DNA from 2 places in the Bradyrhizobium sp. B039 genome. Region 2 is predicted to be linked to the other one. Evidence: predicted binding sites of a transcription regulator. Region 2 holds the regulator's gene; the other holds the start of a gene.
What was found. The regulator LexA, encoded in region 2, represses DNA repair genes until DNA is damaged. The targets are predictions, from matches to a motif close to TGTTCNNNNTGTGTTCNG.
Positions count from the first base shown of each region.

Region 1: a site for LexA is predicted at 13,334-13,351, ahead of rmuC (DNA recombination protein RmuC). Genes of this name have one in related genera too.

Region 1 covers NZ_CP152416.1:890,919-906,926, forward strand. Annotated here, with positions in the region: gene AAFG50_RS04155 (sugar kinase) at 1-331, opposite strand, end outside; gene nudC (NAD(+) diphosphatase) at 345-1,289, opposite strand; gene AAFG50_RS04165 (HIT family protein) at 1,301-1,720, opposite strand; gene AAFG50_RS04170 (muconate cycloisomerase family protein) at 1,988-3,115, opposite strand; gene AAFG50_RS04175 (SDR family oxidoreductase) at 3,112-3,867, opposite strand; gene AAFG50_RS04180 (amino acid ABC transporter ATP-binding protein) at 3,867-4,661, opposite strand; gene AAFG50_RS04185 (amino acid ABC transporter permease) at 4,658-5,320, opposite strand; gene AAFG50_RS04190 (transporter substrate-binding domain-containing protein) at 5,458-6,312, opposite strand; RNA gene ffs (signal recognition particle sRNA small type) at 6,495-6,591, shown strand; gene AAFG50_RS04200 (DNA polymerase III subunit gamma/tau) at 6,686-8,527, shown strand; gene AAFG50_RS04205 (YbaB/EbfC family nucleoid-associated protein) at 8,554-8,874, shown strand; gene recR (recombination mediator RecR) at 8,876-9,478, shown strand; gene AAFG50_RS04215 (hypothetical protein) at 9,509-9,946, shown strand; gene AAFG50_RS04220 (MFS transporter) at 10,093-11,466, opposite strand; gene AAFG50_RS04225 (GIY-YIG nuclease family protein) at 11,664-11,966, opposite strand; gene rmuC (DNA recombination protein RmuC) at 12,100-13,302, opposite strand; gene def (peptide deformylase) at 13,474-13,998, shown strand; gene fmt (methionyl-tRNA formyltransferase) at 14,142-15,077, shown strand; gene truA (tRNA pseudouridine(38-40) synthase TruA) at 15,198-15,935, shown strand.
Region 2 covers NZ_CP152416.1:4,914,574-4,930,581, forward strand. Annotated here, with positions in the region: gene AAFG50_RS22960 (hypothetical protein) at 1-59, shown strand, start outside; gene AAFG50_RS22965 (hypothetical protein) at 208-444, shown strand; gene AAFG50_RS22970 (S41 family peptidase) at 518-1,855, opposite strand; gene AAFG50_RS22975 (alpha-hydroxy acid oxidase) at 2,160-3,293, shown strand; gene AAFG50_RS22980 (HAD family phosphatase) at 3,308-3,934, shown strand; gene AAFG50_RS22985 (hypothetical protein) at 4,100-4,318, shown strand; gene glp (gephyrin-like molybdotransferase Glp) at 4,542-5,753, shown strand; gene lexA (transcriptional repressor LexA) at 5,929-6,624, shown strand; gene AAFG50_RS23000 (hypothetical protein) at 6,912-7,103, shown strand; gene AAFG50_RS23005 (hypothetical protein) at 7,297-7,728, shown strand; gene AAFG50_RS23010 (GAF domain-containing protein) at 7,953-8,894, shown strand; gene AAFG50_RS23015 (ComEC/Rec2 family competence protein) at 8,904-11,177, opposite strand; gene AAFG50_RS23020 (DUF2171 domain-containing protein) at 11,273-11,506, opposite strand; gene AAFG50_RS23025 (MFS transporter) at 11,899-13,227, shown strand; gene AAFG50_RS23030 (SPW repeat protein) at 13,291-13,653, opposite strand; gene AAFG50_RS23035 (hypothetical protein) at 13,890-14,072, shown strand; gene glnA (type I glutamate--ammonia ligase) at 14,199-15,629, shown strand; gene AAFG50_RS23045 (nuclear transport factor 2 family protein) at 15,665-16,008, opposite strand, start outside.

The DNA.
Region 1 (16,008 bases), 4.0 Mb from region 2:
GCTCGCCGGAGGGCTCGATCATGATCGCGGAGACGGGCGTCGTCAGGCCTGGCATGCGCACGATATGGCCGATGTCGATGCCTTCCTGCGCCATCCGTTCGAGAATGAAGCCGCTCGACGTCTCCCGCGCATCGCCCATGGGACCCGCGAACGAGACGCGGCCGCCAAGCCGTGCCATCGCGATCGCGGCATTGAGCGCGTTGCCGCCGCAGATCTCGGCAAGATGCGTGGCATTCGCCTTGCTGCCGCGCGCGGGCACGGCCTCCACGCGAAAGGTCAGGTCGCGCACGGGAATGCCGATGCAGAGAATGCGCGGCGCGATCCCGGCCATCACCGGCCTCAGCTCAAGCGCCGCTCTTGTCGTGCACCCAGCGGCCGAGCAGATGATGGGCGATGGCGAAGGGATGCGGGCCGGCGAGCCCGTCGGGATGCGTCCGCGTCAGCATCAGTGCCGCCTCCTCGCGCGTGAACCAGCGCGCGTCCTCCAGCTCGGAATGATCGACGACAATGTCCTCGTTCAGCGCCCGCGCGCTGCAGCCGATCATCAGCGACGACGGGTAGGGCCACGGCTGCGTCATGTAATACTGCACGTCGGTGCAGCGGATCCCGGATTCTTCGAGGATCTCCCGGCGCACCGCGTCCTCGATGGTCTCGGCGGCCTCGACGAAGCCGGCGAGGCAGGAAAACATGCCCGGCGGAAACTGCTTCTGGCGGCCGAGCAGGCATTTTTCTCCGGAGGCGACCAGCATGATCACGACCGGATCGGTGCGCGGAAAATGCTCGGCCTTGCAGGCAGGGCAATCGCGCTTCCAGCCGCCTTCCTTCATCGCGCTGCGCGTGCCGCAATTGGCGCAATAGCCGTGGCGCTGGTGCCAGCTCACCATCGACTTCGCCATCGCGATCGCCGAAAGCTCGTCGGGGGGAATCGCGCCCTGCATGGCCATGCCGCGCAGCTCGGTGAGGCTGTAGTCCTCGCGGCCGACCAGCTTCTCGGCAGCGGCTTGCGACAGGCCCATGCCGAACACAGCGGCGCCGTCGCGTAAGCCTAAGAAGATCGTGCCGGGATTGGCACCGCATTTCAGCGCCTCGTCGATTCCCAGCAGCGCGCGCACTTTTTCGCCTTCGCGCTTCACCAGCAGCGAGTCGCGGTGGACGACATAGGCGCGCGAGGACGGCTTCTGCTCCAGCGCGAACAGCTTTTCGTCGTCGCGGCGCAGATGCGCGGCGCGGTCGAGGATGTTGGTGACGAAGGCCGGCTGTCCCAGCGGAAATGCGTCGAATGCTGACATTTCTTGTTCTTTCAACCCAACCAGATCTTTCGGCGAAGCGCGCTGATGAAATTCTGCACCTCTGTGGCGTCATGCGCCAAGGGCTGCATCACGCCCCAGACCGGCCGCGGCCAGGCGGCGTCACCGGTGCGGCGGGCGATGATGTGGACGTGAAGCTGCGGCACGAGGTTGCCGAGCGCCGCGATATTGAGCTTGTCGCATTTGGTGATCTCCTTCAGCGCGCGCGAGACGCGGGAGATCTCGGTCATCAGCTGCGCCTGCTGCACCTCGTCGAGATCGATGATCTCGACCGCATCGACGCGCCGCGGCACCAGCAGCAGCCAGGGATAATTGGCGTCCTTGATGACCAGCACCTTCGACAACGGCAGGTCGCCGATGTCGATGGTGTCCTCTTTCAGGCGGGAGTGCAGCGACCAGGCGGGTTCGGACATGAAGGTTTTCCGGATGACCCGGTGGGGTCGGGCTTGTTGGGCCCGACCATACGATACCGATTCCGATAGGGGAAGGATCGGGGCTCCGCCGGTACTGCATACACGGTCGTCGCCCCGGACAAGCGCAGCGAAGCGGAGCGCTGGTCCGGGGCCCATAACCACAGGGAGTAGTTTGGCGAGGACACGCAGTTGCCAGCCCCCGCCACCACCTCTTCCTGTGGTTATGGATTCCGGGCTCGCGCTTTGCGCGCCCCGGAATGACAGAAACTACGCCTCCGCGAGCACCCGCGCATTGGCGCGGACCGAGGCTTCGCTGACGCGGATGCCGAGACCGGGGCCGTCGGGCACCACCACGTGACCCGCGCGGTTGGCGACGCGTTCTTCCAGCACGTCGTCGGTGAGCACATGATGCGGCATGTAGAATTCGCAGCCGAGCGAGATGCCCGGCGTCGCTGCGATCAATTGCGTTCCGGCGGCTAAGCCGATGCCGCCCTCCCACAGCGTGCCGCCATAGCCGGGCAGGCCGGCGATGTCGGCGATCGCCATGATCGCCTGCGCCTCGAACAGGCCGCCGGCCTTCATCAGCTTGATCGAGACGGCGTCGGCCGCCTCGCGTCGCACCACCTCCATCATGTCGCGGCGGTCGAAGCAGCTTTCGTCGGCGAGCACGGGCGTTTCCAGCGCCGCGGTGAGCTGCGCCATCACGTCGAGATATTTGCGCGGCACCGGCTGCTCGATGAAGGTCGGCGCAAACTCCTCGACATCGCGCAAAATCTTGATGGCGCCGAACGGCGCCAGCGCCTGGTTGTAGTCGACACGGAGGTCGACCTTGTCGCCGAATTCCTTCCGGATTGCCTCAAGATGATCGAGATCCTCGCGGTGCGGCTTCACGCCGGTCTTGACCTTGTAGATGACATTGCCGTCCGGAACCATTTTTCGCATGCGTTCGAGATCGGCGGGAAAGTCCGGATCGGCAATCGAGAACGACAGCGGGATCGTGTCGCGCACGCGGCCTCCGAGCAGGTCGGCGACCGACAGCCCCGACGACTTGCCGACGATGTCGAGCAGCGCCATCTCGATTCCGACCTTGGCTTCGCCATGTCCGACCAGCGCGCGGTCGAGCTCGGCCATTAGCGCCCGGATGCGGCGCACCGGCTTGCCGAGCACGATCGGGCGCAGATAGATGTCGAGCGCGGAGAACGCGGCTTCCGGCGTGCCCGTGAAGACCTCCCACGGTGCCGCCTCGCCCCAGCCGATCACGCCGTCGCTCGAGGTGAGCTCGATCAGCACGCGCTTCACCGTGCCCTTGACGTTGCCGACGCCCTGCAGGCGCGCCATCTTGATCGGGCTTTCGATCAGGAACAGCCTGATGCGTTCGACGGTCGCTTCGGTCATGTCAGGCCTCCATTGACGTGCCAGACCTGGCCGGTGACGTAGGATGCTTTGGGGGACGCCAGGAAGGCGATGATTTCGGCCACTTCCTCCGGCCGCCCGCGGCGGCGCATCGGAATCAGCGCTTCGGTCGCAGCGATCTGCTCGGGCGACAGCCGGCTCTCGCTCGGCTTGTCCTTGACGATGAGGCCCGGTGAGACGGCGTTGACGGTGATGCCGTCTTTTGCGAGCTCGACCGCAGCGAGCCGCACCAGCGCTTCAAGCGCGGAGCGGCTCGCAGCCGTTGCCGCGAACGGCGCAAACTCGGGGCGGATCGCGTGGGCCACGAAGGACGACACCGCGACGATCCGTGCGTCGCGGCCGGCGCGCAGCAGCGGCAGCGCGGCGTCGACCAGGCGCGTGAAGGCCAGCGCGGATTCGTCCATCGCCGCGCGGAATTGATCCGCCGGCGTGCCGATCGCGCTGCCGCGGCGGGCATGGCCGCCCACGAGGATCAACCCATCGAGTCGGCCGAAGGCGGTTTGCGCAGCGGCGACGGCGTCGGTGGCGGCGGCCTCCCCGGCGAGGTCGCCGAGGCATTTTGCGACCACAGCGCCTTGCGCTTCGGCTTCCGCCGCAGCGGCATCGAGGCCGGCCGCATTGGAGCGCGTGTGCAGCAGCAGCGCGGTGCCCGGCGCCGCGAGCAGTCTTGCGGTGGCGCGGCCGATGCCGCTGGCGGCACCGGTGACGAGATAGACGCGATTGATATCGGACATCAGGATGTTGCGTTGGCCGGCGGCAGCGCGCCGGTGCGGTGGAAATGGCTGAGGAAGGCACGCGTCGCGGCTTCCTGGGGATTGTCGATCACCTGCCGCGCTGGGCCTTCCTCGACGACGACACCGTCGCGCATGAAGATGAGGCGGTCGGCGACCTCGCGGGCAAAGGCGATCTCATGGGTCACGATCACCATGGTCATGCCCTCCGAGGCCAGCCGCTGCATGACGGCGAGCACCTCGCCGACGAGCTCGGGATCGAGCGCCGAGGTGGCCTCGTCGAACAGCATCACGTCCGGCTCCATCGCCAGCGCCCGCGCGATCGCGACGCGCTGCTTCTGTCCGCCCGAGAGCGTCGCCGGATACTGGTCCGCCTTCTCGGCAAGGCCGACCTTTGCGAGCTGCGCACGCGCGAGCTTCTCAGCGTCGGCCCTGGCCATGCGGCGCACCGTGACCGGTCCCTCCATCACGTTCTGGAGCGTGGTCATGTGCGGGAACAGGTTGAAGTGCTGGAACACCATGCCGGTGGTGGCGCGGAATCTTGCAAGTGTCTTCACGTCGGGCAGCTTTGCGCCCTCGCCGAACTGGAAGCGTGTATCGCCGACGCGAACGCTGCCGCCATCAGGCGTCACCAGAAGATTGACGCAGCGGAGCAGCGTCGACTTGCCCGAGCCCGACGGGCCGATCAGCGCCACGACGCCGCCCTTGGCGACGTCGAGGCTGATGTTCTTCAGGACCTCGTTGCTGCCGAAGCTCTTGCGTAAGGCGCGGATCTCGATCTTCGAAGTGTCGCTCATTCGCCGACCGCCAGTCGCTTCTCGCCGCGCCGGACGATGATGGTGAGCGGAATCAGGATCGCGGCATAGGCGACCGCGACCGCCGTGTAGGTTTCCAGCGGCCGGTAGCTGTCATGGGCCGCGACCTGGCTCTGATAGACGAGGTCAGGCACCGCCAGCACTGAGACCAGCGAGGTGTTCTTGAACTGGATGATCGACTGGTTCATCAGCGCCGGGATCATGCGCTTGATCGCCTGCGGCAGCACGATGCGCCGCATCGCCTGGCCAGGGGTCATGCCGAGCGCGGCACCCGCTTCGGACTGGCCCTTGTCGATCGAGACGATGCCGCCGCGGATGATCTCCGAATAGAACGAGCCGCCATAGAGCGATAGCGCCAGCGCGGAGGCCGTGATCGGCGTCATCTCGACGCCGGCGAGGATCGGCAGCGCGTAATAGAACCAGATCAGCTGCACCAGGATCGGCGTGCAGCGGAACGCCTCGATGAAGGTGAGGGCGACGAGGCGCACCGCCTTGAAGCGCGACAGGCTGCCGAACGCGCCGAACAGGCCGAACACCAGTCCGAGCACCACGATGACCACGGTGAAGCCGACGGTGACGCCGAGCCCGTTGAGAAAGAGCCAGCGATAGCTCCAGAGAATGCCGAAGTCCCAGTGATACATGCGTGCGTTTACTCGTCGCGGGTGCCGTTTGCACCGTCATTCCGGGGCGCGACGAAGTCGCGAACCCGGAATCCAGAGATTGCAGTGCGAGATTCCGGGTTCGATGCTTCGCATCGCCCCGGAATGACAGTGGGAGCTTACAACGAAACGCCCGGCGGAATGTCCGCCTCGGTCACGCCCACCAGCTCCATGTTGGTGATGATCGCGTTGCGGATGAAGCCGAGGCCCTTGTTGAAGTCGATCCAGGTGTTGACGTAGTCGCGCCAGGTCTTGTCGGTCTCGCGGCGGAAGCCGGCGTTCGACGTGGTGGCGAAGATCGGCGTCGGCAGCACGAACTGGCCGAGCGAGGGATTCTTTTTCAGCACGGTCAGCGACAGCATGGTGATCAGGCATTGCGCGTCGACGCGGCCGGTCTGGAGCGCGGCGGTGGCGTCATCGGCGGTCTTGAGGCGCGAGATCTGCGCCTTCGGTATCAGGCGGCTGACGACCTGGTCGTGCGAGGAGCCCTGGTCGACCGCGATCTTGACGTCGGGCGAGTTCAGCTCGGCCCAGGTCTTCGGCTTGAAGTCCTTCTTGCAGAGGATGCCAAAGGCGTTGTTGAAGACCGGCACGGAGAAATCGACCACCAGCGCGCGCTTCGGGGTCGGATTGAGACCGAAGAAGATGTCGATCTTGTTGGACTGCAGGTCCAGCACCGAATTGCCCCAGGTGGTCTCGGTGATCTCGAGCTCGGCTTCCATGTCGTCGGCGAGCGCCTTGGCGATGTCGATGTAAAAGCCCTTCCACTGGCCGCTGGCGAGGTCCTTCATGTAATAGGGCGCGCCGCCGCCGACCGCGCCGATCCGCATCTTCTTGGTGCGGCGGATGCGGGCGAAGGTCGATTCGTTCGGATCGGCGGCCTGGGCCACGGCCGGGGACGCCAGTGCGCCCGCGGCCATCGCGCCAACGGCGCCAAGTCCGACAATCGATGCAACATCACGACGTGTAACCATTGGGATCAATCGCTTTTCTGGTTGGATGGGGTTCCGGCAAGGTTCTAGCAAGGTGGTCTCATCAGCGAAAGCACAGCCTGTCGGCTGGGCAGACCGGGAATTGCCCGGATGCTGGGCAAACTCAACCGGTTCAAGCTGATACCCGCTTGCTTTCCCGACCTTTTGGCCCCAAATAGGGACCGGGAGATTGGCGGTGGACGAGCCACTCGCCAACCGGGTCAGGTCCGGAAGGAAGCAGCCCTAACGAGGTCCGGATCGGGTCGCTCGTCAGTCTCCTACATGTTTTTCCGAGCGAATTGCGCCGGCGGCCCTGCCGCCAGCGCGCTCCTTTCCGCAAGAGCCGGCCGAGAGAGATTTCATTGCGGATCGACCGATGACCGACGCTGGCGCCCCTCCTAACCCCGATAGCGCCAGCCAGGCTGGCAACGCGCCTTACCGGGTGCTGGCGCGCAAATACCGCCCCTCCTCGTTCGACGACCTGATCGGCCAGGAGGCCGTGGTCCGCACCGTCTCCAATGCATTCGAGACCGGGCGTATCCCGCAGGCCTGGATCCTCACCGGCGTCCGCGGCGTCGGCAAGACCACCACCGCGCGAATTCTTGCCCGTGCGCTCAACTACGAGATGCCGGACGGCTCAGTGAAGGGCCCGACCATCCACATGCCGACCTTGGGCGTGCATTGCCAGGCGATCATGGAAAGCCGGCACATGGACGTGCTGGAGATGGACGCGGCCTCGCATACCGGCGTCGACGACGTTCGCCAGATCAATGACAGCGTGCGCTACGCGCCGGCCAGCGCCCGCTACAAGGTCTACATCATCGACGAAGTCCACATGCTGTCGACGGCGGCGTTCAACGCCTTCCTGAAGACGCTGGAGGAACCGCCGGAGCACGCCAAGTTCGTGTTCGCGACCACGGAGATCCGCAAGGTTCCGGTCACCGTGCTGTCGCGCTGCCAGCGTTTCGACCTGCGCCGGGTCGAGGCCGACGTGCTGATGAAACACCTTGCCAACATCGCGGCGAAGGAAAGCGTCGAGATCGAGCCCGAGGCGCTGGGCATCATCGCGCGCGCCGCGGAAGGCTCCGTGCGCGATTCGCTGTCGCTGCTCGACCAGGCGATCGCGCATGCGGCAGGCACGGTGAAAGCCGATGCGGTCAGGCAGATGCTGGGCCTCGCCGACCGTACGCGTGTGATCGACCTGTTCGATTCGCTGGCGCGTGGCGATATCGCCGCCGCCTTCAAGGAGTTCCGCGACCAGTACGACGTCGGCGCCGATCCGATCGTCGTGCTCTCGGACCTCGCCGAGTTCGTCAATTTCGTCACCCGCGTGAAAATCGTGCCGGCGACCGCCGACAACGTCGCCTATGGCGAGACCGAGCGGGTGCGCGCGCGGGATTTCGCCTCGAAAATCTCGATGCGCGTGCTGTCGCGGATGTGGCAGATGCTGCTCAAGGGCATCACCGAGGTGCAGGCCGCGACGCGCCCCGCCGCCGCCGCCGAGATGGTGCTGGTGCGCATCGCCTATGTCGCCGACCTGCCGACGCCGGACGAGGCGATCCGGATGCTGGAGCAGAACGGCGGCGGCTCGCCGGTCGTGAGCGGCGGCAGTGCGGCGCGTAGCGCGCCGGCCGCGCCGGTTGCGTCTGCTGCGCCTGTCGCCTCGGCCGCGCCCATGCGCGCGCCGACCTCATCGCCGTCATCGTTCGGCGGCGGTGCTGCCCGGCCGCAGATGGCGGCGCCCGCGCCGGATCCGCAGGCCGCGGCACCCCAGCTGCGCATCACGAGCTTCACCCAGCTCGTCGCGCTTGCCGGCCAGAAGCGCGACATCATGACCAAGGCCGCGCTCGAAGCCGACATGCGCCTCGTCCGTTTCGAGGAGGGCCGGCTGGAAGTCGCGCTCGAGCCCAATGCCTCCAGGACCATGATCACCGAGCTCGCGCGCAAGTTCGAACTCTGGACCGGCCGGCGCTGGACCGTGATCGTCTCCAACGAGCAGGGCCAGCCGACGCTGCGTTCGGTGAACCAGGCCGCCAAGCAGGAGCATGCGCGTACCGCGGAGGCCGATCCGCGCGTGCAGGAGGTACTGTCGCGCTTCCCCGGATCGAAGGTCGTCGAGGTCCGCAGGCTTGCCCCCGAGACGCCGGAATCCAATATTAACGCCGACTATGGCAGTGACGATCCGCCCGACGGTTCCGATACCGACGACGATCTCTGAGCCTATCTTTCCAAGGACACGGGACTATGGCTGACTTTCTCGGCATGATGAAGCAGGCGGCGCAGCTGCAATCCAAGATGCAGGAGATGCAGGACGCGCTCGGCAATGTGGAGGTCGAAGGCATCTCCGGCGGCGGCCTCGTCGTGGTGCGTATGACCGCGAAGATGGACGTCAAGGGCGTGAAGATCGATCCCTCGCTGATGAAGGCGGAAGAGCGCGAGGTGCTCGAGGACCTGCTCGTGACCGCGCTCGGCGATGCCCGCCGCAAGGCGGAGGCCGCCGTGCAGGAGAAGATGCAGTCGCTCACCGGCGGGCTCGGCCTGCCGCCGGGGCTGTTCGGCCAGTAACATGGGCGCGGTTGCAGGTCCCGAAATCGAGCGGCTGGTGCAGCTTCTCGCACGGCTGCCGGGCCTCGGTCCGCGCTCCGCGCGGCGCGCCGCGCTGCATCTGATCAAGAAGCGCGAGGCGCTGATGATGCCGCTGTCCTCGGCCCTCCAGGTCGCGCTCGACAAGGTCCAGGTCTGCAAGACCTGCGGCAACATCGACACGCAAAACCCCTGCACCGTCTGCACCGATCCGAAGCGCGATCCCGCGATCATCGTGGTCGTCGCCGATGTCGCCGACCTCTGGGCGCTGGAGCGGGCCAATGCCACTCAAGGGCGCTATCATGTGCTGGGTGCGACATTGTCGCCGCTCGACGGCGTCGGCCCGCAGGATCTCACCATCGACGCGCTGGTCGCGCGCGCACATGCTGCCGAGGTCCACGAAGTCATCCTGGCGCTGAACGCGACGGTCGACGGCCAGACCACGGCGCACTACATCACCGACCTGCTTCAGGACGCCAACGTAAAAGTAACCCGGCTCGCCCATGGTGTGCCGGTCGGCGGCGAGCTTGATTATCTCGATGAAGGTACGCTATCGGCCGCGATGCGGCAGCGGACCCTGTTCTAGCTATCCTACAGACCCCACGGAACGGACGACATGACGAAACTTTTCGCCACTCGATTGGCTTTGGCCGCGACGATGATGCTGCTGGTGACGCCGGCCATCTCCGCGCAGCAGGACGACGCGGCGCCGCCGGCGCCCAAGCCCGGCAAGCCGATCAACACCGGTGACGTGCTCTCGGGCGAGCTGAACGCAATGAAGGTGCGCGACGTCAAGAACGCCGGCAAGCGGATCGCGATGTATCAAATCACCTCCGAGCCGCGCCGCCTGCCGGCGCCGAACGGGCTCTGCAATCTCGAAACCGGCCCAGAGACCTTCCAGCTCGTTCCGAGCGGCGACGCGCAGGCCACGCAGCTGAAGACCTTCGTCGGCAAGGAAATCTCGATCAAGGTCGACGAAGTCGCCTGCGCCAGCGACCCCGGCCAGATGAGCGAAGCCGTGGTCACGAAGTGGAGCATCATCAAGAAGCAGTAGGGGGTGATTCGCGACGCCTTCTCCACAACTCCGGTGTCATCGCCCGCGAAGGCGGGCGATCCAGTACCCCGCGGCTTCTCGGTCAATCACAACTGTCTCTGGAATACTGGATGCCCCGCCTTCGCGGGGCATGACAGCAGTGGTGGTCACACCCTTACCGGCCCCAGCTCTTCGAAATGCCCGCGCTTCTGCAGCCATGTCAGCAGGACCAGGCTCGGGATCGCCACCAGCACGCAGATCACGAAGAACAGCGGCCAGCCGGTCGCCTTGGCGACATAGCCGGCCACCGACGACAGATAGGTGCGTCCTACCGCGGCGAGCGCGGTGAGCAGTGCGTATTGCGTCGCCGTGTGCAGCGGGTTCTGGCACAGCGCGGAGAGGTAGGCGACGAAGATCACGGTGCCGATGGCGCTGGTGAAATTCTCAGCTGTGATGGCGAAGGCGAGCGCCCATTGGCTGGTGCCGACGAAGGCCAGCCAGGAGAAGGAAAGGTTGGCGAGCGCCTGCACCACGCCGCCGATCCACAAGCACGTCGCCAGCGGGTAGCGTCGGGCAAGGAAGCCGCCTGCAAAGCCGCCGATCAGCGTCGCCGCAAGGCCGACGCCCTTCACGATCGCCGCATAATCGTTGCGGGAGAAGCCGAGGTCGATCACGAACGGCGCCGTCATGGTGCCGGAGAAGGCGTCGGTGAACTTGAACAGCACGACGAAGGCAAGCGCGGCGAGCGCGTCCTTGCGCGCCAGGAATTCCGAGAACGCGCCGATCGCCGCGTGCAGCACGCGCGCGAACGCCGTATCGGCCTGCGTTGCGGCTTCCGCCCGCACCGACTGCTCGGGCTCGGTCGCGGCCAGCGCGGTGATCGTGCCGATCAGCACCATCGCCGCCATCACCACATAGCCCCACATCCAGGCTGATGTGCGCGAAATGCCGGTGCTCTCGAAACCGGAGACGATGAACAGCGCGCCCGCGGTCGAGACCAGCATGCCGATGCGATAGGCCGCGACATAGGATGCCATGCCGGCGGCCTGCTCGCTCTCCGGCAGGCTCTCGACGCGGAAGGCGTCGACCACGATGTCCTGCGTCGAGGACGTCGTCGCCACCAGCAACGCGCCGAGCGCGACGTAGAACGGCGAGCGCGCGGGATCGGTCAGCGCCAGCAGCAGGATGGCGATGATCAGCAGCAGCTGCGAGAACAGCAGCCAGCCGCGGCGCCGTCCGAACGCGCGCGTGAACAGCGGCACATGCAGCGCGTCCACCAGCGGCGCCCACAAAAATTTCAGCGTGTAGGGCGTGCCGACCAGCGCAAACAGCCCGATGGTCCCGAGATCGACCCCGGCCTCGCGCATCCACACCAGCAGCGTCGAGCCCGACAGCGCCAGCGGCAGGCCGGACGAGAAGCCGAGGAACAGCACGATCAGCACCCGCGGTTGCAGGTACACGGCAAGGCTGTCGCGCCAGGAGGCGGCGGGGGCATCAGCGCTGGTTTGGACGGTTCCGGAGGTCGCGTCGGGTGCGGTCATGGGGGGGTGTTAGCAGATTCTGGGGGAAAAGACTCTCGCGGTAGCCGTGAGGCGGGAGAGCCTCCAACATCCTCGGCGTCATCGTCCGCGAAGGCGGACGATCCAGTACTCACGGGCGTCCCGGTTCATTCACGACCGCCGCGGAATACTGGATGCCCCGCCTTCGCGGGGCATGACAGTTACGGGGCATGACGGTGTCATGGTGGTCCGGCTATCTCAGGATAGAGATCATCCCAATTCGGGTTGTGCTGCTCGATCAAGCGGATCTTCCAGGCCCTGTTCCACTTCTTGAGCCGCTTCTCTCGTTTGATCGCATTCTCGGGGTCGTCGAATTGCTCGAAATAGACAAGCCTCGCGACGTCATATTTCTCTGTGAAACTCTCGATCAGCTTTGACTTGTGCTCCGCCACGCGGCGGATGAGATCATTCGTCACGCCGATATAGAGCGTGCCGCCGATCTTGCTGGCGAGGATATACACATAGTAATGGTGTGCGCCCATACAGACCATCTCACCGGTGTCATCGTCCGCGAAGGCGGACGATCCAGTACTCCGCGGCGTTTCGGCTCAACAACGACTGTCACGGCGTACTGGATGCCCCGCCTTCGCGGGGCATGACAGTGTGCTAAAAAATCTACTCCCCCGCCTGGAGCTTCCTCGGGAACAACTCGGCCGCGCCCGTCGCCACCAGGTGCGGGCCCTCCGCGGGCGCGTCCGCCTTGCTGAAATCCAGCTCCTCGATCCGCCCCGCGCGCTTCTCGATCTTGTCGGCGGAGATCAGCACCTGGCGGACGTCCTCGTTCACGTCGGCAAAATGCTTCTGGAGCTTCAGCACGCGGTCGCGCAAGCGGCCGAGATCGTCGCCGAGCTTGATGACCTCGGTGCGGATCTGGTCGGCGGCATCGCGCATGCGCGCGTCCTTCATGATCTGCTGCATCACCTGGATCGCCAGCATCAGCAGCGAGGGCGACACCAGCACGACGCGGGCGCGATAGGCCTTCTGGATCACGTCGTCGAAGCCGTCATGGATCTCGGCGTAGACCGATTCCGACGGCACGAACATCAGTGCCATCTCCTGGGTCTCGCCGGTGACGAGATATTTTTCCGCGATGTCGCTGACATGCTTCATCACGTCGCCGCGCAGCCGCTGCGTGGCGATGCGCTTCTCCTCGTCGGTGCGGGCGTCGTGCAGCGCGGTCATCGCCTCGAGCGGAAACTTCGCATCGATGCAGAGCGGGCGCTGGTCGGGCAGGAACACGACGCAGTCCGGCCGCTTGCCGGTCGAGAGCGTGAACTGGAACTCGTAGGCGCCCTTCGGCAAGCCGTCCTGGACGATCGCCTCCATCCGGGCCTGGCCGAAGGCGCCGCGCGACTGCTTGTTGGCGAGCACGTCGCGCAAGGTCGTCACCTGCGTGGTGAGGTCGGTGAGGTTCTTGTGCGCGTTGTCGATGATGCCGAGCCGCTCGTGCAGGGCGTGCAGGCTCTCCATGGTGTTGCGGGTCGAGTGCTCCATGGACTGGCCGACGCGATGGGTGACCGAATCCAGCCGCTCGTTGACCGCCCGTGCCATCTCGGCCTGGCGGCCGGCCAGCGCCTGGGTCATGGCATCGACCCGGCCCGAAGCCTCGCTCTGGGCGTGCAGCATCTGGCTGATGCGCTCCTCGAGCTCGTCGGCGCGGATCGCATTGGCCATCGCGAGTTCCGCCCCGCGCCGCCCCGAGCGTGCAATGACCACGGCGATCACAACCAGCAGGATGAGGACCAGGACGCCGAAGCCGATCAGCGCGTCGATCGTGCGCACCGGCCAGTCGCCAGCCACGAAAATGATCTCGTTCATGCCTGTCCTTCTAGCCGATTCGGCTGCTGGCACGAACGAATAGCGAACATTTATGGTAAATGCCCCGTTAATTTTTATGGTTAACAAAAGCTGAAGTTTTATGGTTAGCGGATCGTTAACGCGTTCCGGGCCTCATTGACCGCTTGTCGCGCCCGGCTTAAATCGCCCGCCATGGCCCTCAGAGAAATCATCATCCTGCCCGACAAGCAGCTGCGTCTGGTCTCCAAGCCGATCGAGAAGGTCACGACGGAGATCCGCAAGCTTGCCGACGACATGTTCGAGACCATGTACGACGCGCCCGGCATCGGGTTGGCGGCGATCCAGATCGCCCAGCCGCTGCGGCTGATCACCATGGACCTCGCCAAGCGCGACGAGAACGGCGAGACCAAGCCGGAGCCGCGCGTCTTCATCAATCCGGAAGTCATCGCCTCGTCCGAGGAATTGTCGGTCTACGAGGAAGGCTGCCTGTCGATCCCCGAATATTACGAGGAGGTCGAGCGGCCTGCGAAGGTGCGCGTGCGCTTCACCGATCTCGACGGCAAGGTGCACGAGGAGGACGCCGAAGGCCTCTACGCCACCTGCATCCAGCACGAGATCGACCACCTCAACGGCGTGTTGTTCGTCGACTATCTGTCGAAGCTGAAGCGCGACCGCGTGCTGAAGAAGTTCGAGAAAGCCGCCAAGCGCGCGGAGTGAGGTTCTCCGTCATTCCGGGGCGATGCGCAGCATCGAACTATGGTGCGCAATTGCGCACCTGAGAATCTCGAGATTCCGGGTTCGGCTCTTCGAGCCGCCCCGGAATGACCGTAATTGGATCACGTTCCTCGCAGGTTTTTCCGATGCCCCTTCGCCTGATCTTCATGGGCACGCCCGATTTCTCCGTGCCGACGCTGCTCGAGCTCGTCGCGCATGGCCATGAGATCGTGGCCGTCTATACCCGCGCGCCGAAGCCGGGCGGGCGGCGCGGCCTGCAGTTGCAGCCGACCCCGGTCGAGGAAGCCGCGCGAAGACTCGGCGTTCCCGTGCTGACGCCGAAGACGCTGAAGACAGAGGAGGCGCTGGAAGAATTTCGCGCCTTTGACGCCGATGCCGCCGTCGTCGTCGCCTACGGCATGATCCTGCCGCAGGCCATCCTCGATGCGCCGAAGCTCGGCTGCTACAATCTGCACGCCTCGCTCTTGCCGCGCTGGCGCGGCGCCGCGCCGATCAACCGCGCGATTATGGCTGATGATGCCGAAAGCGGCGTGATGGTGATGAAGATGGATGTCGGCCTCGACACCGGCGATGTCGCCATGGCCGAGCGGCTGGCGATCACGGACACCATGACCGCGGCCGACCTGCACGATCGTCTCTCGCGCCTCGGCGCCGACCTGATGGTCCGCGCCATGGCCGCGCTCGACCGCGGGGGGCTCCAGCTCAAGAAGCAGAGCGAGGACGGCGTCACCTATGCGGCCAAGATCGACAAGGCTGAGGCGCGGATCGACTGGACCAAGCCCGCACGGGCGGTGCTGCGCCACATCCACGGCCTGTCGCCGTTCCCCGGCGCCTGGGCCGAGCTCGCAGGCGTCAGCGAGAACGCGCGCGTCAAAATCCTGCGCTGCGAGCTCGCCAAGGGCTCGGGCGCGCCGGGCGAGGTGCTCGACGACCGGCTCACCATCGCCTGCGGCGAGGGCGCGATCCGCATCATCGAGCTGCAGCGCGAAGGCAAGGCGCGGATGCAGGCCACGGACTTCTTGCGTGGTGTGCCGCTGAAGGCGGGCGCCAAATTCACCTGACACTGTCATACCCCGCGAAGGCGGGGTATCCAGTACGCCGAGGCTTCTCGGTCGAACGGATAGGCCGCGGCGTACTGGATCGCCCGGTCAAGCCGGGCGATGACGGCAGAATTGGAAACGATGCCCCGCTACAAGCTCACCATCGAATATGACGGCGCGCCGTTCTTCGGCTGGCAGGTGCAGGACACGCTGCCGTCGGTGCAGGGCGCACTGGAAGCGGCGGTGAAGGCGATGACCGGTGCGGATCTGCGGGTGCATGGCGCGGGTCGCACCGATGCCGGCGTGCATGCGCGCGGTCAGGTCGCGCATGTCGATATCGAGAAGCAGTTTCCGCCGGGCCGCTTTCGCGACGGGCTCAATGCGCATCTGCGGCCGCATCCGATCGCTGTGCTCGAGGCCGAGATCGTACCCGATACTTTTGAAGCGCGCTTCTCGGCCGTGAAGCGCCACTATCGCTACCGCATCGTCAACACCCGCGCCAATCTCGCCCTCGACGTCGGCCACGCCTGGCGCGTGCCGCGCCGGCTCGATGCCGAGGCGATGCATGCGGCCGCGCAGCGCCTGCTCGGCAAGCACGATTTCACGACCTTTCGCGACACCGAGTGCCAGGCCAAATCGCCGGAGAAGACGCTCGACCAACTCGACGTGCTGCGCGACGGGCGCGAGATCACCATCATCACCTCGGCGCGCTCGTTCCTGCACAGCCAGGTGCGCTCGATGGTGGGGTCGCTGGTCTGGGTCGGCGAAGGCCGCTGGACCGCGGACGATCTTTCCGCAGCGCTGGCCGCCCGCAACCGCGCCGCCTGCGGCATCGTCGCGCCGCCGGACGGGTTGTATCTGGTGAAGGTAGATTATTAGAAGAGAGACGGGAGGCGGGAAACTCTCGCGACACCCGCCACTGTCATTCCCCGCGAAGGCGGGGAATCCAGTA
Region 2 (16,008 bases):
ACGGCGGCGGACCGAAGACGGAAGTCCCGCATCACATGGGCCCGAAGAAGGAGCAATGACGATCGCGCTGTGATCTCGCGGCTTGCGAGCCGCGGGATCACCGCAGAGCCCTATGTCCTAAGCTCGCAATTGATCAGACCCGTCGACTGAGATTTGAACTGATTGTAAGACGAGGTCCGTTCAACTCGTTCCAAGAAAGAGCGCAAGATGGCTCAGATTTCCGGATATGTCGTGGTCACAGTTACCGGCTTGTCATCGGCCGGCACCGTCGCTGCGCCGGGCCTCAAGGTTGGAGATCGTGTCATCCAGGCCTCGTCACCCTCCCTCAATGGCAACGTGAACATCTTCGAAGCCGTCGTTACGGTCGATGATCAATTGCAACAATTCACTGCTTTCGGTGCTTCGACAGCGGTCACATTCGAAATCCTGGCGCTCCGCCTTTGACACGCCAGCCTCAAAACGAATTCGCCCGGGAGCGGTCATCCGCTCCCGGGCGATTATCTGGACGTCGTAGGATTTAGTTCGGCACCGCAGCCTTCGGCGCGGGCTTGGCCGCGACCGCATTCGCGGTGACGCCGTGCAGGAAGTCGTAGGCCGCGTGCAGGGCCTTGTCGTCCTCCTCTTTCGGCGGGACGTAGGACTGCGATCCGGTCTGCTCGGTGCCGTCGGCAGCCTGCAGGTGGCCGCGCATCTGGGACTCCGCCATGGTATCCATCCGGCCCTTCAGCTCGGGCGGCACGTCCTGGAGGATCTCGATGTCGGGCGCAATACCCTGGGCCTGGATCGAGCGGCCGGACGGCGTGTAGTAGCGCGCCGTGGTCAGCGCCAGCGCGCCATTGCCGGCGCCGAGCGGAATGATGGTCTGCACCGAGCCCTTGCCGAACGAGCGCGTGCCGATGATCGTGGCACGCTTGTGGTCATGCAGCGCGCCGGCGACGATCTCCGAGGCCGAAGCCGAGCCGCCATTGACCAGAACCACCAGCGGCTTGCCCTTGGTGAGGTCGCCACCATGCGCGGTGAAGCGCTGGGTTTCCTCTGGATTGCGGCCGCGGGTCGAGACCACCTCGCCGCGCTGAAGGAACGCGCTCGACACCGACACGGCCTGGTCGAGCAAGCCGCCCGGATTGTTGCGCAGGTCCATCACATAGCCCGCGAGCTTCTCCTGCGGGATCTCCCTGGAGATCGCCGCGATCGCCTTCTTCAGGCCGTCGGTGGTCTGCTCGTTGAACGAGGTGACGCGGATATAGCCGATGTCGCCATTCTCGACGTGGAAGCGGACCGGCCGCACATGGATGATCTCGCGGGTGATCGCGATGTCGAGCGGGGCGTCGGCGCCCTTGCGCACGATGGTGAGCTTGGTCTTGGTGTCGACCGGGCCCTTCATCTTGTTGACGGCCTGCTCGAGCGTCATGCCCTGCACGGCATCGCCATCGATCTTGCTGATGAGATCGCCGGACATGATGCCGGCCTTGGACGCCGGCGTGTCGTCGATCGGCGAGACGACCTTGACCAGGCCCTCCTCCATCGTGACCTCGATGCCGAGCCCGCCGAACTCGCCGGAGGTGGTCTCCTGCATCTCGGTCCAGGCCTTGTCGTTCATGTAGCGCGAATGCGGATCGAGCGAGGTCACCATGCCGGTGATCGCGCCTTCGATCAGCTTGGCGTTGTCGGGCTTCTCGACATAGCTCGCCTTCACGCGCTCGAAGACTTCGCCGAACAAGTTGAGCTGTGAATAGGCATCATCCGCGCCCGCCGCCGCCCGTGCCGCCCATACTCCGCCGTGCGGACTAGCTACCAGAAGGGTCAAACACGCTCCGGTGAGCGCGCCCAGGGGGAACAGCAGGGTTTTCCGCATGGATAGGCTGGCCTTTTTGCTTGGCGGTTCTCTTGGGCTTGGGAGGCGCCATGCAAATGGCGATCCAGCCCGCTTCTCACAATACCATTCTGGTTTCTTCAAGGCCGGGACGCCGCGCCGGCGGGTACACCGTAAAAATCCCTTCGCCCGGACCTAAACTTTTGGCAACGTTCCGAAACCGTTTCATGCAAAGCAGGAATCGGTCGATCGCCCGCGCCTCGCAGCTATGCGATTTTAGGATGGTTTTGGAGAGCCGGACGGGTTAGGCGATGAAACAAGGCTTCAAATTCTCGGGAGGATAATAATGAACGAAAAACCCCGCATCCAGCCGGAAAGGAACGTCGAACTCGGCGCCAGCAGCGAGCCGTTCCAGAATCTGCACGAATTCATCCGCAAAGCACGCGCCAACCTCAACCAGAATGCCTGGGACTATATCGTCGGCGCCGCCGAGACCGAGACCACGATGCGCCGCAACCGGATGGCGCTGGACGAGCTCGCTTTTCGCCCGCGCGTGCTGCGCGACGTGCGCAAGGTCGATGGCTCCGTCGAGCAGTTCGGCCGCAGGATGCGCCTGCCGGTGGTGCTCGCCCCTGTCGGCGCGCTCGAGATCTTCAATCCGGATGGCGCCGCGAGCGTCGCGCGCGCCGCCGGCACCTTTGGGGCGGCGCACATGCTGAGCTCGGTGTCCGAGCCTGGCCTGGAGAAGACCGCCGCAGCCGCCCCCGACGCGCTGCGTCTCTACCAGCTCTATGTGCGCGGCGACGACGCCTTCGTCGCCGATGTCGTCAGCCGGGCCGAAAAGCACGCCTACGCCGCCTTCTGCCTGACCGTCGACACCGCCCATTACAGCCGTCGCGAACGTGACATCGCCAAGCGCTACGTTCGCGAGAGCCGCCTGCGCGCCACCGGCGGCGATTTCCAGAAAGGCCTGGAATGGCGGACCGTGAAGATGATCAAGGACAAGTTCAAGATTCCGCTGATCCTGAAAGGTATCGCCACCGCCGAGGACGCCCTGATCGCGCTCGATCACGGCGTCGAATGGATCTACGTCTCCAACCATGGCGGCCGCCAGCTCGATCACGGCCGCGGCGCCATGCATGTGCTGCCTGAGATCGTCGAGCCCGTGAAGGGCCGCGCCAAGATCATGGTCGATGGCGGCTTCGGCCGCGGCACCGACATCGTCAAGGCGATCGCGGCGGGCGCCGACCTCGTCGGCATCGGCCGGTTGCAATGCTGGGCGCTGGCGGCGGCCGGCGAAGCCGGCGTGACGCGGATGCTGGAGCTTCTGGAGGACGAGGTGCTGCGCTGCCTCGGCCTGTTGGGCGCCACCTCGTTCGCCGAGGTCAACAAGTCCTGCCTGCACCAAGCCACCGCAACGAACGCGCCGAGCGTGTTCAGCGCGTTCCCGTTGTTCGACCACGAGCCTTACCGGTACTGATCCGAAAGGACGCAATGACCTCGCTCTCTCCCGGCAGCGCGGATGCGCTTCTGTTCGACCTCGGGCGCGTCGTGCTCGACATCGATTTCTCCAAGGCGATCGCCTGCTGGGCGAGACACGCCGGCTGCAAGCCGGAGGCGATCATTGCCCGCTATGTGCGCGACAGCGAGGCGTATCGGCTGCACGAGGTCGGCAAGATCAGCGACGAGGAGTATTTCGCCTCGCTACGCGCCTCGCTCGGGATCGGCATCTCGGATGCGCAATTCCTCGAGGGCTGGAACGCGATCTTCGCGGGTGAGATGCCCGATGTCGCGGAGCTGTTGCCGCGTGCGGCGAAACAGATGCCGCTCTACGCCTTCTCCAACACCAACCGGCCGCATGTCGACCATTTCTCGAAGGAATACGCCGACCTGCTCGGCCATTTCCGCGAGCTGTACCTGTCGTCCAGCATCGGCCTGCGCAAGCCGGACGCGGCGGCGTTCGACCATGTCGTGGCGGCCATCGGTGTGCCCGCCAGGCGCATCGTGTTCTTCGACGACCTCGCCGAAAACGTCGAGGGAGCGCGGGCGCGCGGATTGACCGCGGTGCATGTGACCTCGCCCCGCGATGTCGGCGACGCGCTCGAGGCGCTGGGAATCTGATCGAGACGCATCGGCCGGCGGGTGAAACCGGGGAGCTCCCGAAACCGATCTGGCCGAGATGAGGAACCAAATCGCTTTGTACATTTTTATACAGAGTTCCGGGAACGGAATGCCCGCTTCCGGACTCTTGAGTCCGTTGGGACTTCTACAGACGGACGTATCATCGTGTTGGGCAAGACCTACCTCACCAAACAAGCCTCTCTTCTGCTCGAATTCGCCAGAACGACTTCGGATGCTGACCTCTCCGCCAAGCTGATCAGCAAGGCCGCCGACCTGAAATCCCAGGCCGATCCGCTGCCCGACAAGGATCAAGGCCCCAAGCCCCCTGACGTGGCTCCCGACGTGGCGCCGGACCTCCGTCCGGACCGCCAGACCGGTCGTTGACCGATGCTGGCCGTGGCTCCCGTCATTGTCGTCCTTGCCATGGCCACGCTCGTTCCCGTCTTTCTCGTCCGTCAGATCATGCCGCGGCAGGGCTGACGGTCCCTCATGACTGGACGGATCAAGCAGGATAAATCCTGATCCGGTCCCATTTTGCTTCATCGCCCGCGCTCGGCTAGAACTCTTGCCGCCCATTCGTCCAGACTTTCCGAGCAGGAGTTTCGCCGTGGCCTTGATGCCGGTTTCTGACGCGCTCGCCGCGGTGCTGGCCGGCGCGGAGCCGCTGCCTGAAGAGATGATTCCCCTCGACGAGGCCTACCACCGCGTGCTCGCACGCGACGTCGCGGCGCGGCGTACCCAGCCGCCCGAGGCGATGTCGGCCATGGACGGCTACGCCGTGCGCGCAGCCGATGCGGCCAGGGTCGACGCGCAGCTCACCATGATCGGCGAGGTCGCGGCGGGCCGGCCGTTCGCGGGAGCGGTCGGCGCCGGCGAAGCGGTACGAATCTTCACCGGCGGCGTCGTTCCCGCCGGCGCGGACGCGGTCGTGATCCAGGAGGATACGGTCGCCGAGGGCAAGCGCATCACGATCAAGGAAGCCGCTATCGCCGGTCGGCACATCCGGCCCGCCGGCGTCGACTTCCGCGAGGGCGACGTGCTCCTTCGCAAGGGAACCCGGCTCACCGAGCGCGACCTCGCGCTCGCCGCCGGGATGAACCACCCGGACCTGCCCATCCGCCGCCGTCCGAAGGTCGCGATCCTCGCCACCGGCGACGAGCTGGTGATGCCGGGCACCACGCCGGGCCCCGGCCAGATCGTCTATTCCAACGGCTATGCCCTGCACGCCCTCGCCCGCCAGGAGGGCGCAGATACCATCGACCTCGGCGTTGCCGCCGATACGCTGGAGGCCACCACAGCCGGCATCCGCCGTGCCCGAGAGAGCGGCGCCGACATCCTGATCACGATCGGCGGCGCCTCGGTCGGCGACCACGATCTGGTCCAGCAGGCGCTGAAGGCCGAAGGCATTGCGATGGCGTTCTGGAAGATCGCGATGCGGCCGGGCAAGCCGATGATGCACGGCCGGCTAGGGGCGATGGGTGTGATCGGCCTGCCCGGCAATCCCGTGTCGTCCTATGTGTGTGGCTTCCTGTTCATGGTTCCGTTGATTCGCGCCCTGTCGGGCCGCGCCGTGATTCACCATCGTCGCGAGCGCGCCGTGCTCGGCCGCGATGTCGGTGCCAATGACCAGCGCGAGGACTATCTTCGTGCGCGCCTGGAGCGGCGCGACGACGGCATGCTTGTCGCCCTTCCCGTCAATCATCAGGATTCCTCGCTGCTTGCGAATCTCGCTGCGGCGCAGGCACTTCTCGTGCGCGCGCCGTTCGCGCCGAAGGTCGAGGCAGGCGCGCCTTGCGAGGTGCTGCGACTGCCCGCCTGAACGCACTGGTCCTGCGCGTTCCGCGAACTTTGTCGCGTTCACGGTAAATTAAGCAGTTGCGGAACACATATCGAACATATAGTGTCCGTTCATGATTTGTTTCGAGCATCTGGCGGCTCGCCGCTGAATTCACCGTCTCGGAATCGAACGACATCAACCGGGGGATTTGGTCGAGATGTTAACGCGCAAACAATACGAGCTTCTGCGATTCATCAGCGAGCGTTTGAAGGAAAGCGGTGTGCCGCCCTCCTTCGACGAGATGAAGGACGCGCTCGACCTGCGCTCGAAGTCAGGCATCCATCGCCTGATCACCGCACTGGAGGAGCGCGGCTTCATCCGGCGCCTGCCCAACCGGGCCCGCGCGATCGAGGTGATCAAGTTGCCCGAGCTGCAGGCCGCCGCTGGCAACCGCCGTGGCTTCACGCCGAGCGTCATCGAGGGCAATCTCGGCAAGGTGCGAGCGAGCTCCAGCGCGGACGAGGGCGAACGCCCCGTTGCGGTGCCGGTGATGGGCCGTATCGCGGCCGGCACGCCGATCGAAGCGTTGCAGACCCGCAGCCACACCATCAGCGTACCGCCCGACATGCTCGGCTCGGGCGAGCACTACGCGCTCGAAGTGCGCGGCGACTCGATGGTCGAAGCCGGCATCCTCGACGGCGACATGGCGCTGATCCAGCGCAATGAGAGCGCCGACACCGGCGACATCGTGGTGGCGCTGATCGACGACGAGGAAGCGACGCTGAAGCGCTTCCGCCGCCGCGGCGCTTCGATCGCGCTCGAGCCCGCCAATGCGGCCTATGAGGTCCGCATCCTGCCGCCCAACCGGGTGAAGATTCAGGGCAAGCTGATCGGCCTGTACCGGAAGTACTGAGTGTGATCCGGACTGGAGGGCCGCGTTAGCGCAAAGTGCGCAGCGGTTTTCCCTCGCGACAAGCGCAGGACGCGCTTGCGCGGAGATCATGCTCAAGCAATCACCTAAAGCGCGCCCCGCCGGTTGGCGACCCGCGCGTTGACGATTGGAGCGGACGATTGTCCGCTCCGGCTGGATAGTCTTTCTGGTTTTGCTCAGATTATCCGGCCCTCCGCTAGCGCTACATCCTCGCCACGCCGCACGAAGCCCTCATCGCTTCGTGGCCCTGGAGATCGAGGAGACAATCAATGCGCAAGATCGTTTTGACGGTGGCGCTGATCGCAGCATCCGCGTCGCAAGCCTTCGCCGCACAGTCGCACCATGCCCGCAGGGCAACGCAGACGACGAGCGAGCAATTGCGCAATGCCCGCAACGCCGTCGCGCAGCCGTCGCAACCCGCCTGGCAATATTCGGGCTGGTCGGCACCTGCTGGTCGCTGACGAAGATGCACGCCAAATGCACGGAAGCGGTTTTTGTTCCTGACGCATTTGAAAAAGATATTGTGATGGCAGCCTGCGGAGCCAAGCCGCAGATTTGCCTACAACCAAGAAGACGCTAACATGCTTCCACTCTGATAGAGGCCAGTGCCTCCGAAGGAGGCGCGGGTCGCTATCCCTGAATGAGGAGCACCCGATGTGTGACTACAGCCTGCATGCCGTCGCGACGCGTCCCGCACAAGTCGGCGAGACGATCGTCACGACCACCTTCCGCGGCACCTCGACGCGCGGCTTCGCCTCCGAGGCCGACATGTCCGTCGCGGTCTGCCTGCTGCCGGGAACGGAGCTCGCCTTCGCCGACAACGTCCGCTACGACAATCGCTGGATCTGGACGCGCACCATCAACTCCCGCGTCGGCAAGTTCGGCAAGATCGATCCGCACATTCCCGATCGCCATCATGACGCGATCGAATTCCCCGACGGCAAATACGTACTCGTGACGCAACTCGTCGAAGGCCAGCGCGCGACCGTGCTGCAATTGCCGGTGACCCAGCCGGCCGGCGAGCGTGAACACAAGCCGGAGATCATCGCTGACAGGCCGACGATCACACGCCTGCCGATCGGCTGATGCACCTCCCCCCGGCGCAGAGGTCGGGGCCGGGATTGAAATTGCCATCGCCGGCCGTGGCCGGCGAGATGGTATGATTTGCGTCTTCCGGAATCCAATCCGCCGAGATCAGGCTCGCACCTGCCCATCGCACGAAGTTTGCGCGGCCCTGCCTGAATTTTGAACGTCCGTTCCGCGGCCAGATCGCCGATGCTGTCAAAGGCTTGAGGCGGCGGACACGTTCGATGAAAACCTTCATTCGCGTCGTTGAACTCTGGGTGCCGGACCGGACGCGCATGCGGCTGGAATTCGGCGGCGGCCTCTACGGCGAAGGGCTGTCTGCGTTCAAGGCCGTGAGCGAGGACTTGCGCTTCGGATACGACGAGGGCCTTCCCGGCAAGGCCTGGGCCAGCGGCCATCCCGTGATCCTCACTAAATTCGCCAACTCCTATTTCAAGCGGACCGACCAAGCGCTCGCGGCCGGCCTCACCTGTGGCGTGGCGGTGCCGGTGTTTTCAGGCGAATTCTTGCAGGCCGTCATGGTGCTGTTCTGCGGCGACGACGAGGCGCATGTCGGCGCGATCGAGCTCTGGCACAACGATCCCGATAGCTCCCACGAGATGGGGCTCGTCGACGGCTACTATGGCACCGCCGACATGTTCGAATTCAACTCCCGCCACACCAGGTTTCCCCGCGGCTTCGGCCTGCCCGGACGCACCTGGAAAGCGGGCCTGCCGCTGATCATCAAGGACCTGCACAACGCCAGGAGTTTTCTGCGCTGGGAAGACGCCGCCGAGGTCGGGATCAATCTCGGCGTCGGCGTGCCCTATCGGACCGGCACCGACCAGACCTGGGTGCTGACTTTCCTGTCCGCACAGGCGACGCCGATTGCGCGACGCTTCGAGATCTGGGTGCCGAACGAGGCCCGTTCGGCACTGGTCTTTCGCGCCGGCGATTGCAGCGCGCAGACAGACCTTGCCGCGCTCTATGCGGACAAATCCATCGGCAGGGGCGACGGCAGCATCGGCGGAGCCTGGGCCACCGGCATGCCCGCGCTCAACGACGATCTCGGGCACGACGGCTCGGCCGCAGCCGCGGAGGCCCGCGCAATCGGACTGAGCCAGATGGTGGCCCTGCCGGTAATCGGGAGTGCTGGGCTCGAAGCCGTGCTGGCCTGGTACCTGTAGCCCGTCCGCTCAATCCTCGGCCTGCATGTCCGCCTCGAACGGCGTCGCGTCCCGGGGGGCGGCCGCCTGCGGCGCAAGGCTCACGCTGAAATCGCCCTCGCCGGCGGTCGCCGGCGACCACGGACGATCGGTGCCTCTCGCTTTCACCGCCTGAACCGCAAAGCCGTCGCCGCGCCGTGTCAGAGCGAGCGCGCCTTGCGCCGCGAGTCGCTGCCGGTCGACCACCATCGCCACACAATCCGGTGGCGCCGGTCGCGCCGTCACCACCAGCGCAGCGCGGCTGCAATCATCCGCCAGAGCGTCGATGCGCAAGGCCAGCGCGACCAGGCGCCCGTCGGCGAGCGGCGTCACGCAGCCGGCCTCGTCGCACGACACGCCGGCGGCGAGCGAGGGACTACCGGCATCGCGCGGATCGGCGTCGGCAGCCAACCACTCCTTCAGCAGAAAGCCGTCCTTGTTCGCCCGGATCATTTGCAGGTGCCCGTCCCTGCCCCGCACCGCGACACTCTGGCCGTCCCCGGCGATCAGGATATCCGGCTGCCGGCCTGCCAGCCCCCAGAGGATCGCGACCAACAGCACCAGCGCGCCTGACCAGCGTAAGGGCGTGCGCAGCAGGCCCATCACGATGATCCCGAGGCTCGCCGCGATCAGCGGCGCAATGCCGAACGCCGGGATGCGGCCGACCGCGCCCGGCAGCGCGGCCACCCAGCGCGAGACCGCGACCATCCAGTCGATGCCGATCCCCATCAGCCACCAGAACACGCCGTCGAGCCCGAACGGCGCCGCGAGCAATCCGAGCAGTCCCGCCGGCATCACCAGCGCCGACACCACCGGCATCGCCCCGAGGTTGGCAAGCACGCCGAACGGGGTGACGCGGTGGAAGTGGAAGGCGGCATAGGGCGTGGTCGCAAGCCCCGCGATCAGCGAGGCCAGAAACAGCATCGCGATCTCGCGGCCGCCCCACATCGCGATGCGCGCGGTCGCCGAATGATCGGGCGAAGCGAACAGGTTCGGCATGCCGATCTGCACCAGCGCAACCAGCCCCAGCGTTGCCGCAAACGACATCTGGAAGCTCGGATGCACCAGCGCTTCGGGCGCGACCGCGAGCACGATCAACGCGGCCACGGCAAGCGTGCGGAAGGTGATGGCGCGTCGGTCGACCATGACGGCGATCAGCACCACGGCGGTCATGAAGAACGAGCGTTGCGTCGCGACCTCCGCGCCCGAGAGCAGCAGATAGAATGCGGCGGCCACCAGCGCCGCAGCCGCCGACCATTTCTTGATGGGGAAGCCGACCGCCAGTCCCGGAATCAGAGCGAGCAGCGCGCGGACCGCGAAGAACACGACGCCGGCGACCACCGCCATGTGGTAACCGGAGATCGAGAGCACATGGCCCAGCCCTGAAATGAACATGGCATCGTTGACGGGCGTGGTGATCGCGTCGCGCCGCCCCGTCAGCAGCGCCGTCGCGATCGCGCGATTGTCGCCTTCGAGCATTGCCCGGATGCGCGCGTCGATCGCATCGCGCAGGCCCTGCATGAAGGCGGCATAGCGCAGCCGCAAGCCACCGGCATCGGGCGGCACCGCAGCCGCAATCGCCCCCATCACGAAGCCGGAGGCGCCGATGCCCTGGAAAAACATGTCGCGCGAGAAATCGTAGCTGCCGGGGCGCACCGGCGAAATCGGCGGCATCAGCCGCGCCTTCAACTGCACGAAGCTGCCGACCTCCGGCGCAGTCCCCTTGCGCACCGAGAGGCGCACGCGCTCCAGCTTCACCTCGCTCCGCTGCGCCTCCATCGCGGTGACACGCAGCACGAAACGGTCGGTGCGCTCGCGGATGTCGCGCGTCTCGACGAAGCCCGACAACGACACCGAATAGAGCGGTTTTGCGAGAACGGTGTGAGCAATGCGCGCCGTCTTCCAGGTCGCCACGGCAAAACCGGCCGCAATCGCCGCGATCATGATCGCGGGGGCGAACAGCCGGCTCCGCCGCAACAGGACGGCGCCAAGCATGAGCGCGGCCGCTATCGCGGCAACGACCCACAGCACCGGCTCGTGATCGGCGGTAAAGTAGAGTGCGATGCCGCTGCCGAAGGCGACCGGCACCCACGGCAACAGCCGCCCGGCGCCGGCCTCCGCGCGCATCCATCCGCGCAGCGCCTCGACGAGTGCGGGCCAGGCGCCATAGCCCGCCGGCGCAAACCCGCCGGCCGGAGCAGCCCGGCCAACGGGCCAGGTCCCCGCAATCCCTTGGGACCGTGCTGGCCGGCCCGGCTCCGCCATTCCCTGCACCTTGCGATACGTGACGGAGGCCGAGGCTACCGGAACGTGCAGGGCGGCGAATAGCGGTACAGATCAGGAACGAACTCGATCGAGCCCTACTTTTCCTCTTCCATCGTCACGGCGACATCCGCCTTGGCCGACAGCCGGACCTTGTTGCCCTCGACGCCGGCGACGAGGCCCCTGTCGATGAAGTGATGATGGCCCCTGTGGCTGCCCTCGCCGCTGTCCTTCTTGGTCAGCTTGATCCGATGGCCTTCGACCTTGTCGACCGTGCCGATGTGGACGCCGTCGGCGCCGATGACTTCCATATGCTCTGCGATGTTCTGCATGGTGGGCTCCTCGCTCGGGACCCACACAACGCCCGAGAGGTCCTTTCCGTTCATTCGTGACACGACCGCCCGGCGCGATGGGCGACCGTTCTGTCTCTGGACGGGGGCAGCCTGGGTTCGGGTCGATTGCGCCGAAAGTCTCATAAGGGGTCGGCCTTGGCAGGACTAAACTGCTCTCCACGCCTCCCCCGCACAGACGGGCCAGGTCGTGACAGCTCGCGGTACCGAAGGCCGCCGAAGCTCTTCTCAGGTGGTTCAAGGTTCCTCTGAGACCAGGCGTTGCGGACGCAACTCGCAATTCTCGCCTGTAGCGTCGCACACCAAACGCACTCCGCGAGCGAACTGGCGCTGAAATGCGCGAGGAGTGGGTTTGAGTTTGATAGGAGCAGCACATGGCAGTTCAAGTACCGCACGATTTCCGCCGCGTGATCGTTGCTGCATCGGTGGGAAACGTCATCGAATGGTATGATTTCTATATCTTTGGCAGCCTGGCCGCCGTTCTGTCGGTCAAGTTCTTCGAGCAATCCCACCCGGTTGCAGCCCTCCTCAGCACGATCGCTCTGTTCACTGCGGGCTTCCTGATCCGCCCCCTGGGAGCCTTCCTCTTTGGATGGATGGGTGACAGGGTCGGACGAAAATATACATTCCTCATCACGCTGAGCGGAATGGGACTGGGTACGGGGGCAATCGGGTTGATCCCGACCTACCAGTCCATAGGTCTAACGGCGGCGTTCGTTCTGTTCGGCCTGCGCATGATCCAGGGTCTGTGCCTGGGCGGCGAATATGGCGGCGCCATCACCTATGTCGCGGAGCATGTGCCGGACGACAAGCGCGGCTACTACACCGGCTGGCTACAGACCTCTCCGACTCTCGGCATCGTGGTGTCGCTGGCCGTGATCGTCCTGACTCGGACCTGGTTCGGCAATCAGGTCTTCGACGAATGGGCCTGGCGCGTTCCGTTCCTGGTGTCTTTCCTGCTGGTGGCCATCGCGATCTACATTCGGCTCCAGCTCCAGGAGACGCCGATCTTCCAGGAGATCAGGGCCCGCGGCCAAATGACGACGAACCCGTGGAAGGAGGCCTTCCTCAGCTCCAACATCAAATACATCGGGATCGCGATCGTGGTCCTGATCGGACAGGGCGTGGTCTGGTACAGCGGCCAGTTCTGGGCGCTGTACTTCCTGCAGCAGGTCTCCAAGGTGGATGCGCTGACCTCGGCCTACATCGTGGGAGCCGCGCTGCTGATCGCAACGCCGAGCCTGATCTTCTTCGGCTGGCTGTCGGACCAGATCGGCCGCAAGCCGGTGATCCTGGGCGGCATGCTGCTCGCTGCGATCACGTACTATCCGCTCTATCTGTGGCTGGGAACGGTCACGCAGCCCGGCAACATCAACTATCCGACCGCGATCTTCATCATCTTCATCCTGGTTTGCTACGTCGGGATGGTGTACGGGCCGGTCGGCGCGTTTCTGGCGGAATTCTTCCCCGCCAGGATCAGGTACACGTCGGTCTCCGTGCCGTACCACATCGGCAACGGTTGGGGTGGCGGATTGGTGCCGTTCATCACCTCGGCGGCATTCGCCGCGACCGGCAGCATCGGCTACGCGCTGATCTACCCGATTGCGGTGCCTGCGGTGTGCTTCGTGCTTGCGGTCTTCCTGATGCCGGAGACTCGCAAGATCAGCATCTGGCAACCGATCGAGCCCAGAGCCGCATTGTAACGTAACCACCTCTCCTCCGGCCGCCGCCGATGGCGGTCGGAGAGAAGCCGGCAACCTCTCGTCTCAGCCGGCGCGGTGAGGCCAGTGATCGTGCCACCAGGTGCTGAAGTCGCGATCGGTCATCAATTCCCAAGCAGCGAGCAAGATCACCAATAGGCCCGACAATACGCTGCTGACCGTGGCCGATACCGGCTCATAGCCAATGGACCAAGGCGCCAGCACCAGAGCCAAGCCCAGCAGCATTTCGCCCCACTCTTCCAGGTAGGACGGGACGACAAAGGCCTCCACGGCAAACAGCATGACGCCGAGCCCGAGTGCGATGGTGATCCAGACAGCAGCCCCGGATAAGCCGAGGACGAAGGACGACAGGACCAGCCACACGCCCACCAACAGGCTACCAGCGTCTTGCCAATGTTGGATGCGCATGATGCTCACCTCCCTTCTCGTATTGATGTGGGGGCGCACCGATGAAGAATCATCCCTCCGACCTGCGCTGTGTTGCCGCGACCAGGAGCCGGCGCCCCGTCCGGCCGCCCATGCCCCGGAAAGGACCCTTGCAAGTGCGGCGCACCAGGATGCAGACTATCGGCGCTTGACAGGTGTCAATGTCTGCCGTTCTCGGCCCACCCGGTTCGCGCCCAGAACAAGAGGGAGATGACGCCATGCGCGAAATGGAAATCCACGATTATGCGCGGCAGTTGCTGGAAGCCCATGGCCCGAAGGCCATTGCGGAGGCCGCTCAAAACGCCATCGACCTCGAGCAGAAGGGCGAGCTCGAATTGGCAAAAACCTGGCGGCACATCGAAGACGCGATGAAGCTGATGCGCGGGCCACATCAAAGCTGACTGCCGTCGCGCGAAGCTTGCCTGACTGCGGCGACAACGCCGAACGTGGACCACAGTCCGTCGCGAGCCGCCAGGTTGCGGCCCAACGGCTACGCGATCTCGGGACGCTGACCTGGGAGCGAAGCCATGGTTGCGAAATGTACGACAGCCGAAGACCTCGTGAAGGCGATCACGGACGAGAAAGTCCAGATGATCGATTTGCGGTTCACCGACCTGCCGGGGGTGTGGCAACATTTTTCCGTCCCGCCGAGCGCGGTGAATGCCGATGCACTCAATGAGGGCATCGGATTCGATGGCTCATCGATCCGAGGCTTCCAGGAGATCCAGGAAAGCGACATGCTGGTCGTCGCCGATCCGACGACGGCATTCGTCGACCCCTATAGTCCGGCCAAAACGCTGGTTCTCATCTGCAACATCCGCGACCCCGTGACCGGCCAGTCCTATAGCCGGGATGCCCGCTACATCGCCCAGAAAGCCGAAATCCACCTTAAGGGCACCGGGCGCGCCGATACGAGCTATTTCGGCCCGGAAGCGGAGTTCTTCGTCTTCGACGAGGTGCGCTACGCACAGGGCATCAACTACGCCATGCACGCAGTCGACTCCAGCGAAGGCAGCTGGAACACCGGCTCCGAGGAAGGGCCGAACCTCGGCCACAAACCGCGCCCGAAGGAGGGATACTTTCCCGTTCCCCCGACCGACAGCATGCAGGCGCTACGCACCGAAATGGTGCTGACAATGGAATCTCTGGGGATCCAGATCGAGGCCCATCACCATGAAGTCGCAACCGGCGGCCAGAACGAGATCGACATGCGCTTCACCACCCTCACCCGGATGGCCGACAACCTGATGATCTACAAATACGTGGTGAAGAACACCGCGCATCAGCACGGCAAGACCGCGACATTCATGCCGAAGCCGCTGTTCGAGGACAACGCTTCGGGCATGCACGTTCACCAATCGCTCTGGAAGGGTGAGACAAATCTGTTCTACGATAAAGGTGACTACGCCGAGTTGAGCCAGCTCGGCCGCTACTATATCGGCGGGCTATTGAGCCACGCCTGGGCGTTGTGCGGGCTTTGCGCCCCCACGACGAATTCCTATCGGCGTCTGGTGCCGGGCTATGAAGCTCCGATCAACCTCGTCTACTCCCAGCGCAATCGCTCCGCCTGCTGCCGGATTCCGATGTATTCGCCGAATCCGCGCGCCAAGCGCGTCGAGTTTCGTTCGCCGGATCCGTCCTGCAATCCCTACCTGGCCTTCGCGGCAATGCTGATGGCTGGCCTCGACGGTATCGACAAGCAGATCGACCCCGGCAGCCCGATCGACAAGAATCTCTACGACCTCCCGCCTACTGAGGCGAAGGAGGTGAAGTCCACGCCAGGATCGCTGGACCAGGCGCTCGACGCGCTCGAGCGCGATCACGCATTCCTGCTGCGCGGCGACGTCTTCACCGCCGACGTGATCGAAACCTGGCTCGACTACAAGCGCAAGAAGGAGGTCGACCCGATCCGCCTGCGACCTCATCCCTACGAGTTCCATCTCTACTACGACATCTAGCGGGCGGCGACCGCACCTGGCGGAGCCCTCCGCTGCTAGATCATCGGGACCCTCGACGAGGCATGGTGATTGACGATCTTCCAGTCGGCGTCCTCGCGCGTGATGACCCAGCTCATCTTGACGACGAGTTCCGGGCGTTCGCCCGCGAAATCGAACGACACGATCGCGGCCATGTTGATGATATCAGGACCGGCCTGCGCGGCCTGCACCTCGGAAAACGCAGCACTCGGCTTGCGCCATCGCGGCAGGCCATTGAAGTAATCGGCAACGCCGTCCCTGCCCCGATAGAGCTTCGGGTTAGAGCCGAAGAAGAACGCTCTCTTGGCATAGAGCGACGACAGCGCGGCCGCATCTAGCGTCGCGAAGCCGGAGCACCATT